Regions from separate parts of the Mesorhizobium sp. WSM4820 genome, predicted to be linked through region 1. Evidence: predicted binding sites of a transcription regulator. Region 1 holds the regulator's gene; the other holds the start of a gene.
The links. The regulator PhoB, encoded in region 1, activates phosphate uptake and scavenging genes when phosphate is short. The targets are predictions, from matches to a motif close to TGTCATNNANCTGTCAT.
Positions count from the first base shown of each region.

Region 2: the regulator PhoB is predicted to act here: its motif matches at 2,104-2,120, upstream of pstS (phosphate ABC transporter substrate-binding protein PstS).

Region 1 covers NZ_JBVVQN010000018.1:5,421-11,581, forward strand. Annotated here, with positions in the region: gene xylF (D-xylose ABC transporter substrate-binding protein) at 1-1,039, opposite strand, end outside; gene AC0L2R_RS25255 (ROK family protein) at 1,306-2,553, shown strand; gene phoB (phosphate regulon transcriptional regulator PhoB) at 2,685-3,374, opposite strand; gene phoU (phosphate signaling complex protein PhoU) at 3,391-4,098, opposite strand; gene pstB (phosphate ABC transporter ATP-binding protein PstB) at 4,134-4,949, opposite strand; gene pstA (phosphate ABC transporter permease PstA) at 4,962-6,161, opposite strand, start outside.
Region 2 covers NZ_JBVVQN010000010.1:156,856-163,016, forward strand. Annotated here, with positions in the region: gene AC0L2R_RS17900 (DMT family transporter) at 1-863, shown strand, start outside; gene AC0L2R_RS17905 (2OG-Fe(II) oxygenase) at 1,041-1,781, shown strand; gene pstS (phosphate ABC transporter substrate-binding protein PstS) at 2,239-3,324, shown strand; gene AC0L2R_RS17915 (Na/Pi cotransporter family protein) at 3,412-5,142, shown strand; gene AC0L2R_RS17920 (pseudouridine synthase) at 5,328-6,086, opposite strand.

The DNA.
Region 1 (6,161 bases):
AGTTGCAGACCGAGACGGTGCCCGCCGCCACGCCGGCGCAGACCTCTTCCTGCTTGATCCAGCCGGCGTCGATGACGACGTTGAGATTGTCCCTGGTGATGGCAATCGGCGTCAGGAACAGCGACTTGACGACATTGCCGCCGGGCGTGGTGAAGTCCTTGACGCCGGCAATATCTGTCATCGGCTTGCCGTCGGCCAGCTGCGAGGCGATCTCGGCAGCGTTCTTGCCGAGCTCGCGCGCGTCTTTCCACACCGAGACGGTCTGCGTGCCGAGCGCGATGCGGTTCAGCGCGGCATGGTCGCCGTCCTGGCCCGAAACCGGGACGGATCCGGCCAGGCCTTGCGCCGTCAGCGCCGCGACGACGCCACCGGCGGTGCCGTCATTGGCGGCAACCACCGCATCGACCTTGTTGTCGTTGGCGGTCAGGAACTGTTCCATGTTCTTCTGGGCGTTGGCGGGGAGCCAGCCGTCCGTATAAGCCTCGCCGACATTCTTGATCTTGCCGCTGTCGATGGCATCCTTGAGCACTTCCATGGAGCCGGCGAATAGGAAATCGGCATTCGGGTCGGCGCCCGAGCCCTTGATGAAGACGTAATTGCCTTCCGGCGCCACCTTGAACACTTCGCGGGCCTGCATGCGGCCGACTTCCTGGTTGTCAAAGGTCAGATAAAAAACGTCCTTGTTCTCGATCAGCCGGTCATAGCCGACGACCGGAATGCCTTCGTCCAGCGCCTTCTGCACCGCCGGACCGATGGCCGAGGCATCCTGCGCAAGGATGATCAGCGCGTTGGCGCCCTGCGAGATCAGGCTCTCGACGTCGGTCAGCTGCTTGCCGGGATTGGACTGTGCGTCAGCGGAAATATATTTGTCGCCGGCGGCCTCGATCGCCGCCTTCATGGCGGCTTCGTCGGTCTTCCAACGCTCTTCCTGGAAGTTCGACCACGAAACGCCAATGACCTTATCCTTGGCCTGCGCGGCCGACGCGAGCGTCAGCGACATGGCGACCCCCGCCAGAATGGCGGCTGCGAATCTCTTCATGATATTCCTCCCTGCGCCGCGTAGGGCGCGACCAACTGGCCCGAAGGCCGGCACAAAGGCTCCTATTTTTTCGAGCCTCGAAAAAATACTGGTCCAACGCCGAAGCACTGTCAACACCAATTCTGATGGATTTTGACGTCCTGTCGGTCTTTTTTTCGAGGCTCGGAATAAATAATGACAGCCCCTTCTGCTTCTGCCAGTATTTGTCGGACATTACCGACGGCTTCCGATTCATGAGCGGCCGCGGCGGTGAGGAGGAAACAAAAATGTCGGTGGGAATCCGTCATGACGATCTGCGCCGGCGCAACCGGGCGATGGTGATTTCGGCCGTGCGCCGGGCAGGCCAGCCGTCGCGGACCGAGATCGCCGCGACCACCGGCCTCAGCCATTCGACCATATCGGCGATCTCTGCCGACCTGATCCAGGAAGGCATCCTGGCCGAGAGCAAGGCGAGCGAGACGGTTTCGCTGAAACGCGGCCGGCCGCAGGTCGGCCTCAGCCTCAATCCGCAAGCCGCTGCGGTGTTGGCCGTCGTGTTGTCGCTGAATTTCCTGTCGGTCGCCGTCATCGATTATGCCGGACAAGTGGTCGCCGAGGACCAGCGCCGGCTGGACACGCTGACCATGTCGCGCGACGCGCTGATCGGCGAATGTGTCGCCATCGTCCGACGCCGGCTCGAAGATCCCGACCTCGATGTCCAAAGCGTCGCCCGCATCGCGCTGGCAATCCAGGGCATCACCGATTCCCATGCGCGCGCCATGTTGTGGTCGCCGATCACGCCGCAGACGAACATCGCCTTCGCCGACATTCTGGAACGCGAGTTCGGCATCCCGGCCATCATGGAGAACGACTGCAACATGATGGCCGTGGCGCTGCGCTGGCGCCACCCGGATCGCTACCGCGATGATTTCATCGCCATCCTGCTCTCGCACGGCATCGGTATGGGGCTGGTGCTGAAGGGCGAGCTGTTCACCGGCACCCACTCCTCGGGCGGCGAATTCGGCCACATGATCCATCGGCCGGGCGGCGCGCTTTGCCGCTGCGGGCGGCGCGGCTGCGTCGAGGCTTATGCCGGCAACTACGCCATCTGGCGCAACGCAAGGCTGTTGAGCGAGAACGCAGAGCCGGTCGCCGATGTCAGCGACGCCGAGATGCGGGCACTGGCGGCCCGGGCGCGCGAGACGGACGGACCGGAGCGCGAAGCCTACCGCAAGGCCGGCGAGGCGCTCGGCTTCGGGCTCGGCAGCCTGTTTGCGCTGATCGATCCGGCGCCGGTGGCCATGGTCGGCGCCAGCGCTGCCGCCTTCGACCTGATCGAGCCGGCGCTGCGCGAGGCCATCGCCCAGACCGCCGGCGGCCAGCATTCGGGTTCGATTTCCTTCGACACCGAGCCGAATGAGTTGCCGCTGATCCGCGAAGGCTGCGCCATGCGGGCGCTGAGCTTCGTCGATCAGGAGATTTTCGCGCCGAGCATCCAGGCACGAGCCGGCTCGGTCGGAAAGAACGTGGCTTGAATCCGAAGGCAGGGATTCCCGGGTCGCGACTTGGGGTGTGTTGAGATTCAGGTCAGGCCGAGTCGAGAATGGTGGGTTCCGAGATCCGGAGCGGAGCGTACTTTGGGGTACGCCGGAAGCGCAGGTATCAGCTAGTCTTCCCTGATCGCATAGCCGGCGCCGCGGATGGTGCGGATGACATCGGGCATGCGACCATTGTTGACCGCCTTGCGCAACCGGCCGACATGGACGTCCACAGTGCGCTCGTCGATGTAGATCGTCTCGCCCCAGACATTGTCGAGCAACTGGCTGCGCGAGAAGACCCGACCCGGGTGCCGCATCATGAATTCGAGCAGCCGGAATTCGGTCGGCCCGAGCCGGATCTCGCTCTTCTTGCGATAGACCCGGTGCGATTCACGATCGAGCATGATGTCGCCGACCTTGAGCACGCTGGACAGCACTTCCGGCTTGGCGCGGCGCAGCAGCGCCTTGACCCTGGCCATGAATTCCGGTGTCGAGAACGGCTTGACCAGATAGTCGTCGGCTCCGGTCGAAAGGCCGCGCACCCGGTCGCTCTCCTCGCCGCGCGCGGTCAGCATGATGATCGGCAGCCGCTCGGTTTCGGGGCGCACCCGAAGCCGCCGGCAAAGCTCGATGCCGGAAACCGCCGGCACCATCCAGTCGAGCACCAAAAGATCGGGCACGTTTTCCTGCAGCCGGATTTCGGCCTCGTCGCCGCGCGTCACCACCTCGACCTGATAGCCTTCGGATTCCAGATTGTAACGGAGGAGGACGCCCAGCGGCTCTTCATCCTCCACCACCATGATGCGCGGCGCGATCATCGGCCGGTCACTCCTGTCATGTCGCCGGCGCCGACATCGTCGTTTCGTCGAGCTTCGGGCGATCCGCCGGCAATTGCTGCCCGGTCACGACAAAGTAGGCGTTTTCGGCGATGTTGGTGACGTGATCGCCGATACGCTCGAGATTCTTGGCGCAGAACAGAAGGTGCGTGCAGGCGGTGATGTTGCGCGGATCCTCCATCATGTAGGTCAGGAGCTCGCGAAAAACCGCCGTGTATTTCACGTCGATCTTCTGGTCGTCGGCGCGCAGTTCCTTCAACGCGCCGGCATCGCGCGACACATAGTGCTCGACCACGCCGCGCAGCTGCACAAGAACGAGATCCGCCATCGCGTCAATACCGTGCGACAGATTACGCGGCGTCGCGCTCTGCCCGACTGCGCTGACCCGTTTGGCTATGTTCTTGGCCAGATCGCCGATGCGCTCGAGATCGCCAGCCATGCGGATTGCGCCAACCACGGCGCGCAGATCCTGCGCCATCGGCTGCCGCTTGGCGATCAGCGTGATGGCGCTGTCATCGAGTTCGCGCTGCCGCGCATCCATGATGGCGTCGTCCGAGACAACGCGCTGCGCCATCGCATTGTCCGACGCAAGCAGCGCGCGGATCGAGGCCGCTACCATTGCGGCGGCGAGCTCGTCCATGTCGCGGATCAGCCGGTCGATGTGCTCCAGTTCCTCGTCGAAAGATGCGACGGTGTGTTCACCCATGGTGCTGTCCTCGTGTTCGAAATTCGCCGGACCGCTCAGCCGAACCGGCCGGTGATGTAGTCCTGGGTGCGCTTGTCGTCGGGGTTGGTGAACATCTTGTCGGTCGCGCCCTCCTCGACCAGATAGCCGAGATGGAACATCGCCGTGCGTTGCGACACGCGCGCCGCCTGCTGCATCGAATGGGTGACGATGACGATCGTATAGTTCTGGCGCAGTTCGTCGATCAGTTCCTCGACGCGGGCGGTGGCGATCGGATCGAGCGCCGAACAGGGCTCGTCCATCAGGATCACTTCCGGCGACACGGCGATGGCGCGCGCAATGCACAGGCGCTGCTGCTGTCCGCCGGACAGGCCGGTACCCGACTCGAGCAGGCGATCCTTGACCTCGTTGAACAGGCCGGCCTTCTTCAGGCTCGATTCGACGATGCCGTCCAACTCGGCCTTGGTCCTGGCCAGGCCGTGAATGCGCGGACCGTAGGCGACGTTTTCGTAGATCGACTTCGGAAACGGGTTCGGCTTCTGGAACACCATGCCGACGCGAGCTCGCAGCTCGACGACATCGATTTTCGGGTCGTAGACATCCTCGCCGTCGAGCGTGATCTTGCCGCTCACCCGCGCGATATCGATGGTGTCGTTCATTCGGTTCAGGCAACGCAGGAACGTCGACTTGCCGCAGCCCGATGGGCCGATCAACGCCGTCACCTGATGCTCGCGGACATCGAGATCGACGTCGAACAGTGCTCGCTTCTCGCCGTAGTGAACGGAAACCTTTTCGCCCTTCATCTTGATCGAAGGGGCGTTGCTTGCGCTGCTCAGTTTCTGCTCGACGCCGGCTTCCGTCATGATGTTCATATCCTCTACTCCTTACCAGCGCCGCTCGAAGCGCCTGCGCAGTATCACCGCGATGGCATTCATGATGACCAAAAACACCAGCAAAATCAAAATCGCCGCCGAAGTCTTCTGCTGGAACCCCGCTTCCGGGAAATCCGCCCACATGAATATCTGCACCGGCAGGATCGTTGCGGGATCGGTGAAGCCGCCGGGAATGTCGACGATGAAGGCGACCATGCCGATCATCAGCAACGGCGCGGTTTCGCCCAGCGCATGCGCCATTCCGAGGATGGTGCCGGTCATGATGCCCGGCATCGCCAGCGGCAGGACGTGATGGAATACGGTCTGGACCTTGGACGCTCCGATGCCAAGCGCCGCCTCGCGGATCGACGGCGGCACGGCGCGCAGCGAAGCGCGCGAGGCGATAATGATGATCGGCAAGGTCATCAGCGCCAGCACCATGCCGCCGACCACCGGGGCTGAGCGCGGCATGCCGAAGAAATTCAGGAATACGGCAAGTCCAAGCAGGCCGAAGACGATCGAAGGCACCGCCGCCAGATTGTTGATATTCACTTCGATCATCGTCGTCAGCCGGTTCTTGGGCGCAAATTCCTCAAGATAGATCGCCGCTGAAACGCCGATCGGGAAGGCGATGGCGAGGGTTACGATCATGGTCAGGAACGATCCGACGACCGCGCCCCAGACACCGGCCAATTCCGGCTCGCGGCTTGCGCCGGTGAAGAAGAAGATCGAGTTGAACCGGCTTTCGATCAGGCCGGCGCTCTTCAGCGTGTCGAGCCAGACGATCACCTTGTCCGAAATCTTTCGCGATGCTTCCGGCGTCTCGATGACGCGCAGGAATGCCTGGCCGCTCGCGGCGGGCGCCGTGCTGTCCAGCGCCTCGATCACCGTGCCTTTTGCGATCACCGTGCCGTTGGCCGCAGGCGACAGCGAGGTCAGCTTGACCGTGCCGCCATTGAACGCGACCAGCAGCGACGACGCCCCGCTCGTCAGCGTAAACATGCCGTTTTCGCCCTCGGTCGCACCATGGCCGCGCGCCAGCGCCAGCATGGCATCGTCGCCGAAGGTCAGATCGATGTCGCCGCTGGTTCCCGAAGGCGTGACGCTTGTCGAAATCGCTTCGTCCGAACCGACGTCGGCAAGCAAACCCTTGAGATAGAGGTCGGCAAAATCGTCAAGTGGAACCGCATAGTCCACCGTTCCTCCGAGCAT
Region 2 (6,161 bases), on a different contig from region 1:
TCCATGCCAACCTTGTTCTTCTGTTTGCCGCAGCTCTGTGGGGCTTCGGCAATATCCCGCAAAAGACTATTCTCGACCATCTCGACCCGTTGAGCGCGGTCGGCATGCGCTGCCTGATCGGCGGGCTTATGGTCCTGCCGCTGATCGCCACTGAACCCCGACAGCCGGCAGGCGGCCTCTATCGCGCCAGCCTGGCAAGGGTAAGCGCGTTGTTTGCGGTCGCGGTCGTTTTTCAGCAGATCGGCTATCTCGGCACGTCAGTGACCAATGCCAGCTTTCTGGTCAGCACGTCGACGGTGATGACGCCGATTGCGGCGCGGCTGCTGATCGGCGAGCGATTGACGACGACCGTTGGGCTCGCCGCCAGCCTGTCGGTGGTCGGCGCGCTGCTCCTGTCCGGCGGCATCGCGAGCTTCAACCGCGGCGATGCGGCGATCATGCTGTCGGCGGTCTGCTTTGCGCTGTGGACGGTCGAACTCGGCCGCCATGCGCAAACCTACGGACGTCCGTTCACCGCCATGGCGACGCAATGCCTTGGCGCGGCGGTGGTCACCCTGCCGTTCGGCCTGTTGCACGGCAATCTGTCGCCTGCCACCGTGATCGACGCCTGGCCGCAATTGCTTGTGCTTGGCGTGTTCTCGACCGCCGTCGGCTTCAGCATCCAGACCGTCGCCCAGCGCTTCACCTCGGCCAGTCACGCGGCGGTGATGCTTAGCGCCGAAAGTGGGTTCGGCGCGTTGGGTGCCGCGCTTTTCATGGGCGAGCGGACGTCGTCGGCAGGCGTGCTCGGCGCGACGATCATGCTCGGCGCCGTCCTCTACCTCGCCACGTCCGGCGGCAAAACTGCCAAAGCCGGCGCCTGAGGAACCCGAACCGGTGCCTCGCTGCAGGCATTGAAATCGCTCGTCAAACAGGCCTGGGCGGGGGGCGCGGGTGACGCTTCGCTCTGTGCAACACCGCTTGGCAGGAAACGGGTGGTTTGCACGCGCCGATTCACCCATCTGATTGCAGAAGCCGATGAAGCCAGAGGAGGCAGAGCCATGACCATACACACGGTTCCAGAAGCAGCGGTCCGATCGGCGGAAGCGCGCGTCGCCGGATATGACTGGCAGGCACTGGCCGAGGAGATGAGCGGCTATGGCTGCGCGGTGATGGAAAAGCTGCTGACACAGCAAGAATGCCGTGAGATCGCCGGGCTCTATCCCGACGAAAGCCATTTCCGCAGCCATGTCCACATGGCGCGGCACGGCTTCGGCAAGGGCGAGTACCGCTACTTCCGCTATCCCTTGCCAGAGCTGATCGGCGGCTTGCGCACCGCACTCTATCCGCGCCTTGCCGCCGTCGCCAACGACTGGAACGAGCGCATGGGCATCGCCCAGCGCTACCCGGACGAACACGCCGCGTTCCTCAAGCAATGCCACGAGCAGGGCCAGACGCGGCCGACGCCGCTCCTGCTCCAGTATGGCCCTGGCGACTTCAACTGCCTGCATCAGGATCTCTACGGCGATCTTGCCTTCCCGCTGCAGGTGGCAATCCTGCTATCGGAACCGGATAAGGATTTCACCGGCGGCGAGTTCGTGCTGACCGAACAGCGCCCGCGCATGCAGAGCCGCGCCGAGGTGGTGCCGCTGCGCCAGGGCGATGCAGTCGCCTTCGCGGTCCACAATCGTCCGGTGCAGGGCAGCAAAGGCAGCTACCGCGTCAATCTCAGGCACGGCGTCAGCCGGCTTCGCTCCGGTCTGCGCCATACCGTCGGCATTATCTTTCACGACGCGAAATAGGGCTGTCCCTGCGTGGAGGCGGCCAGCAACTTCGTGCCAAGGGGATCAGTTGTCGAAGTCGGCGCCGCCCCTCATCGCCCTGCCGGGCACTTCTCCCGTGTGACGGGGAGAAGGGGGCAGTCGCAACCTTGGCGTGCATTCTATAACATCTAAAATTGGCGAAACCATCGATGAGAGCGCCCCTCTCCCCGTCACTATACGGGGAGAGGGTGCCGGCAGGCAGGTGAGGGGCAGCGCAAAGCTGAAGCGATTGGCTGCCGAACAATTCTTCAGGCAACCGCGGCAATCGCGGAAAAATAAAAATCTCGCCCACAAAGATCTTTGTCATCCAATCGTTAACCAAGGTTCATACGGTGAGCGGTGTTGTTTCTCTGCCGGCGTTCGTTCGCCGGGCGGATGACTGTTGATATCTGCCAAGACTGAAAACTAGCTATTTGTTCGCGCGTCGGGGATCGCCATGATGTTTCCAGCAAGCTTTGCGTCACTACGGCGCAAATCGGCGAAGATCAGCGGCGCCATCACGCTTGCTGTTGGCCTGATGATCGGGGCCGCTGCGCAGGCCGAGCCGATCCGCGGCGCCGGATCGACGCTGGCCGCCCCGATCATCGGCAAATGGGCAACGGCCTACGAGAGCGCCCGCGCCGACGGCGGGGACTATGTCTCGCCCGACTGGAAGGTCGACTATGAAATCGTCGGCTCGCTCGCCGGCGTCCTGCGTCTCGATCAGCCGGACATCGACTTTGCCGCGACGGATGCGCCGATCAATGCCGCCGAACTCAAGAAGGCCGGCCGCCAGCAGTTTCCGATCGTGATGGGCGCCATCGCCGTCGTCGTCAATCTCGACGGCATCGGCCCGGGAAGCCTTCGCCTGACGGGGCCGGTGCTGGCCGACATCTATCTGGGCAAGATCCAGTCATGGTCCGATCCCGCGATCAAGGCGGTGAATCCGGATCTGACGCTGCCCGATCTCAGGATCAGCGTTGTTCACCGCAAGGATGGCTCCGGCTCGACCTTTGTCTTCACCGAGTACCTGTCGGCGGTCAGCGGGGAGTGGAAGGCCAAATACGGCGCCAATACACTGATCTCGTGGCCGCTCGGCACTGACGCGGAAGGCACACAGAACCTCATTCAAGCCGTGCACGACACGAAGGGCGCGATCGCCTATGCCGAATCCGGCCAGGCCCAGCGCGCCAGCCTTGCCTTCGCGCTGATCGAGAACAGATCCGGCAAGTTCGTCAAGCCGGAGCCGGAGGGCGTGCAGGCTGCCGCGACATCCATCGACTGGGCGCAAACGACCGACTTCTTCGCTTCGCTGACCGATCGTAACGGCGATGCCGCCTATCCGATCAGCACGGCGGTATTCGCGGGCGTTCAGGTCTCGGGCCGTTCGGAACATCGCTATCGCCGCGTGCACGACCTTTTCCGGCTCGCCTTCGCGCACGGCGCGGATGACGCCGCCGCGCTCGGCTACGTGCCGCTGCCGAAGGCGCTCGTCGCCCGGATCGAGCAATACTGGGCAGGGCAGGGGCCCGTCGCAAACTGAGCGGAAGAACCAGGCTGCTGCTTGGCGCAGCACCTGAACTGAAATTCATATCGCGCCGTGATGGCGGCTTGTTGGGGACTGCGTGACATGGACATCGATATCTTCAAGGACATCCTCGTGCCGGTGATCGGCGGGTTGGGCATCTTCATGCTCGGCCTCGACTTCATGGCCAACGGCATCCAGGCGCTGTCGGTCAACCGGATGCGCGCCTTTCTCGCCAAGGCCGCCGGAACGCCGATCAAGGGCGTGCTGGCGGGAACGCTGATCACCGGTGTCATCCAGTCGTCGACGGCGATGAGCGTCATGGTCGTCGGCCTGGTCAATGCCGGCGTCATTGCCCTTCGACCGGCGATCAGCGTGATCATGGGCGCCAATATCGGCACCACGCTCGGCAACGGGCTCATCGCCCTGCCGCTCGGTCCGCTCGGGCTGATCCTGGCCGGCGTGTTCTCGCTGATCTACTGCTTTGCCAAAAGCGAGAAGGTCAAGAACATAGCGCTTGCCGGCATGGGCTTCGCGCTGATCTTCTATGGCCTCAACCTGATGACCGGCGGCCTGCGCCCGTTGCGCAACCTGCCCGAAGTCATGGCCCTGCTGCAAACGCTGACGGCCGACTCCTACCTCAACCTGCTCAAATGCGTGTTCATCGCCGCCGGCGTGACCGCCATGATCCATTCGTCCTCGGCGACGATCGGCATCGTCATGGGCCTTGGCGCCGCCGGCATTCTCGACTGGACGACAGCCGTCGCCTTCTCGCTCGGCGCCGATCTCGGCACCACGATCACCTCGTGGATGGCTTCGCTCAATCTTTCGAAAAACGCCAAGCGCACCGCTTACGCGCACATCTCGTTCAACATCATCGGCGTGTGCATCACCATCCCGCTGTTCTTCGTCTCCATGCAGGTCCTGGAATGGGCGATGCAGTTCTTCGGCGGCGATCCCGCCATTCCGGTGATCGTCGACGGCAAGGAGACCTTTCCCCTGGTGCCGGTCGCGGTCGGTCTTTACTCGACATTCTTCAACGTCTTCAACACGCTGTTGCTGTTTCCGTTCATCGGGGCGTTCGAGCGGGTTCTGTCGCGTGTCGGTCACACGGATGCCGAGGACACGGAAGATTTCTCGACGCCGCGATTCCTCGACCGCAAGCTGGCCGGCGATTTTGCCAAGGCCGTTCCCGCCGTCCAGCAGGAGACGGCCCGTCATCTGCAAGCCGGCGCCATGTTCCTCGACATCGCCCGTTCGTCGAAGAAGGCGCCGTCGGATCCCGGCGAGCACTATCTCGCAACCGATATCCTCAGCCGCGACATCCGCGCCTACACCGCCGAACTGATGAAGGAGGATTTGCCCTACGACCAGCTCGACCTGATCGCCAGCCTCATCGAGGAAGCCGACTTCACCGCTGCCCTGACAGAATCGATGCATCAGGTGGCGCGCCGCGTGCAGCGCGAAAAATTCAGCAGTCCGGCGCAGGCCATCGTCGACGTTGCGCTGAGCAAGCTCGATGCCTCGCTGCGGCAGATCTTGCCGACTTACGGCATCTCCGACCCGAAGGTGCCGGCCGGCCATGTCAATCTGCCGGAGGTCGAGGAACTGCGTGCCCGCACGCTGGCGCTCGGACCCAATGCCGGCGCCGCCGAACGCGGCACGATCCTGGCGCTGCTCGGGTCGATCGAGCGCGCGGAAATCCTGATCCAGCGCATCGATGCCGAGCGCAAATCGGTCAACCGGCAAAGCGTGCTCGCCCGGGCGTCGGCACGCAAGGAATCCAGGCCGCACGCGCTGGGCGATCCCGGCCTCAGCCCGGTCCCGGCCGAGTAGCGGGGCGCGCGTCCCTTTCCCTTCTCCCCTTGTGGGAGAAGGTGGCCTCGCGAAGCGAGGTCGGATGAGGGGTGTTCCAGCTTGGCAACGACGGCGATCCTTCCAGCACCCCTCAACCGTCTTGGCGCTGCGCGCCAATCCACCTTCTCCCACAAGGGGAGAAGGGAGCGCTTCGGCGCCTTCGCTCAGCCTTGAAACAGCGCCAGTTCTTCGGCCGTGAGGTGGCGGGCCTTGCCCTTGGCGAGGTCGCCGAGCCGCAAGCGGCCGATCGCCACCCGCACCAGACGAAGCACGTCGACATCGTGCGCGCCGAGCAGCCGGCGGATGTGGCGGTTGCGGCCCTCGTCGAGGGTGACTTCCAGCCAGGCGGTGCTGGCGCCGCTGCGCAGGATGTCGATCGACCGCGCCGTCAAATCTTCGCCATCGACCGTGGCGCCGGCGCGCAACCGCGCCAGCAGGGCCGCGTCGGGCAGGGCGCCGATCTGCACATGATAGATCTTGGCGACGTGCGAAGCGGGGTCGAGCAGGCGCTGGGCGAAGCGGGTGTCGTTGGTCATCAAGAGCAGGCCTTCGCTGGCCTTGTCGAGGCGGCCGACCGGCGACACGAAGGGCAGGTCGAGTTCTGCCAGGCAGTCGTAGACGGTGCCGCGGTCCTGCGGGTCGTCGCGGGTGGTGACCAGGCCGCGCGGCTTGTTGATCATCAGATAGACCTTGCGCGAGGCGACGACGCGGCTGCCGTCGACCTCGATGCGGTCGCGGCCGGGATCGACGCGCAGCGCGCCGTTGCGCACGATTTTGCCGTCGACCCGGACGCGCCCTTCGGCGACCAGAATTTCCGCCTGCTTGCGCGAGCACAGCCCAAGTTTTGACAGGGCACGACAAAGGCTGACGCTGGGGGAACTGACGCCTGGGTTGGGCCGGCCGGTGTTCGGCCGTGGCGCCATGGTTTTGCGTGATCGTTCCGGCAAGTCAGGTCTTTCCCGCCACCTGAGGTGAATATTTGCTAACAGAAAGCCGCC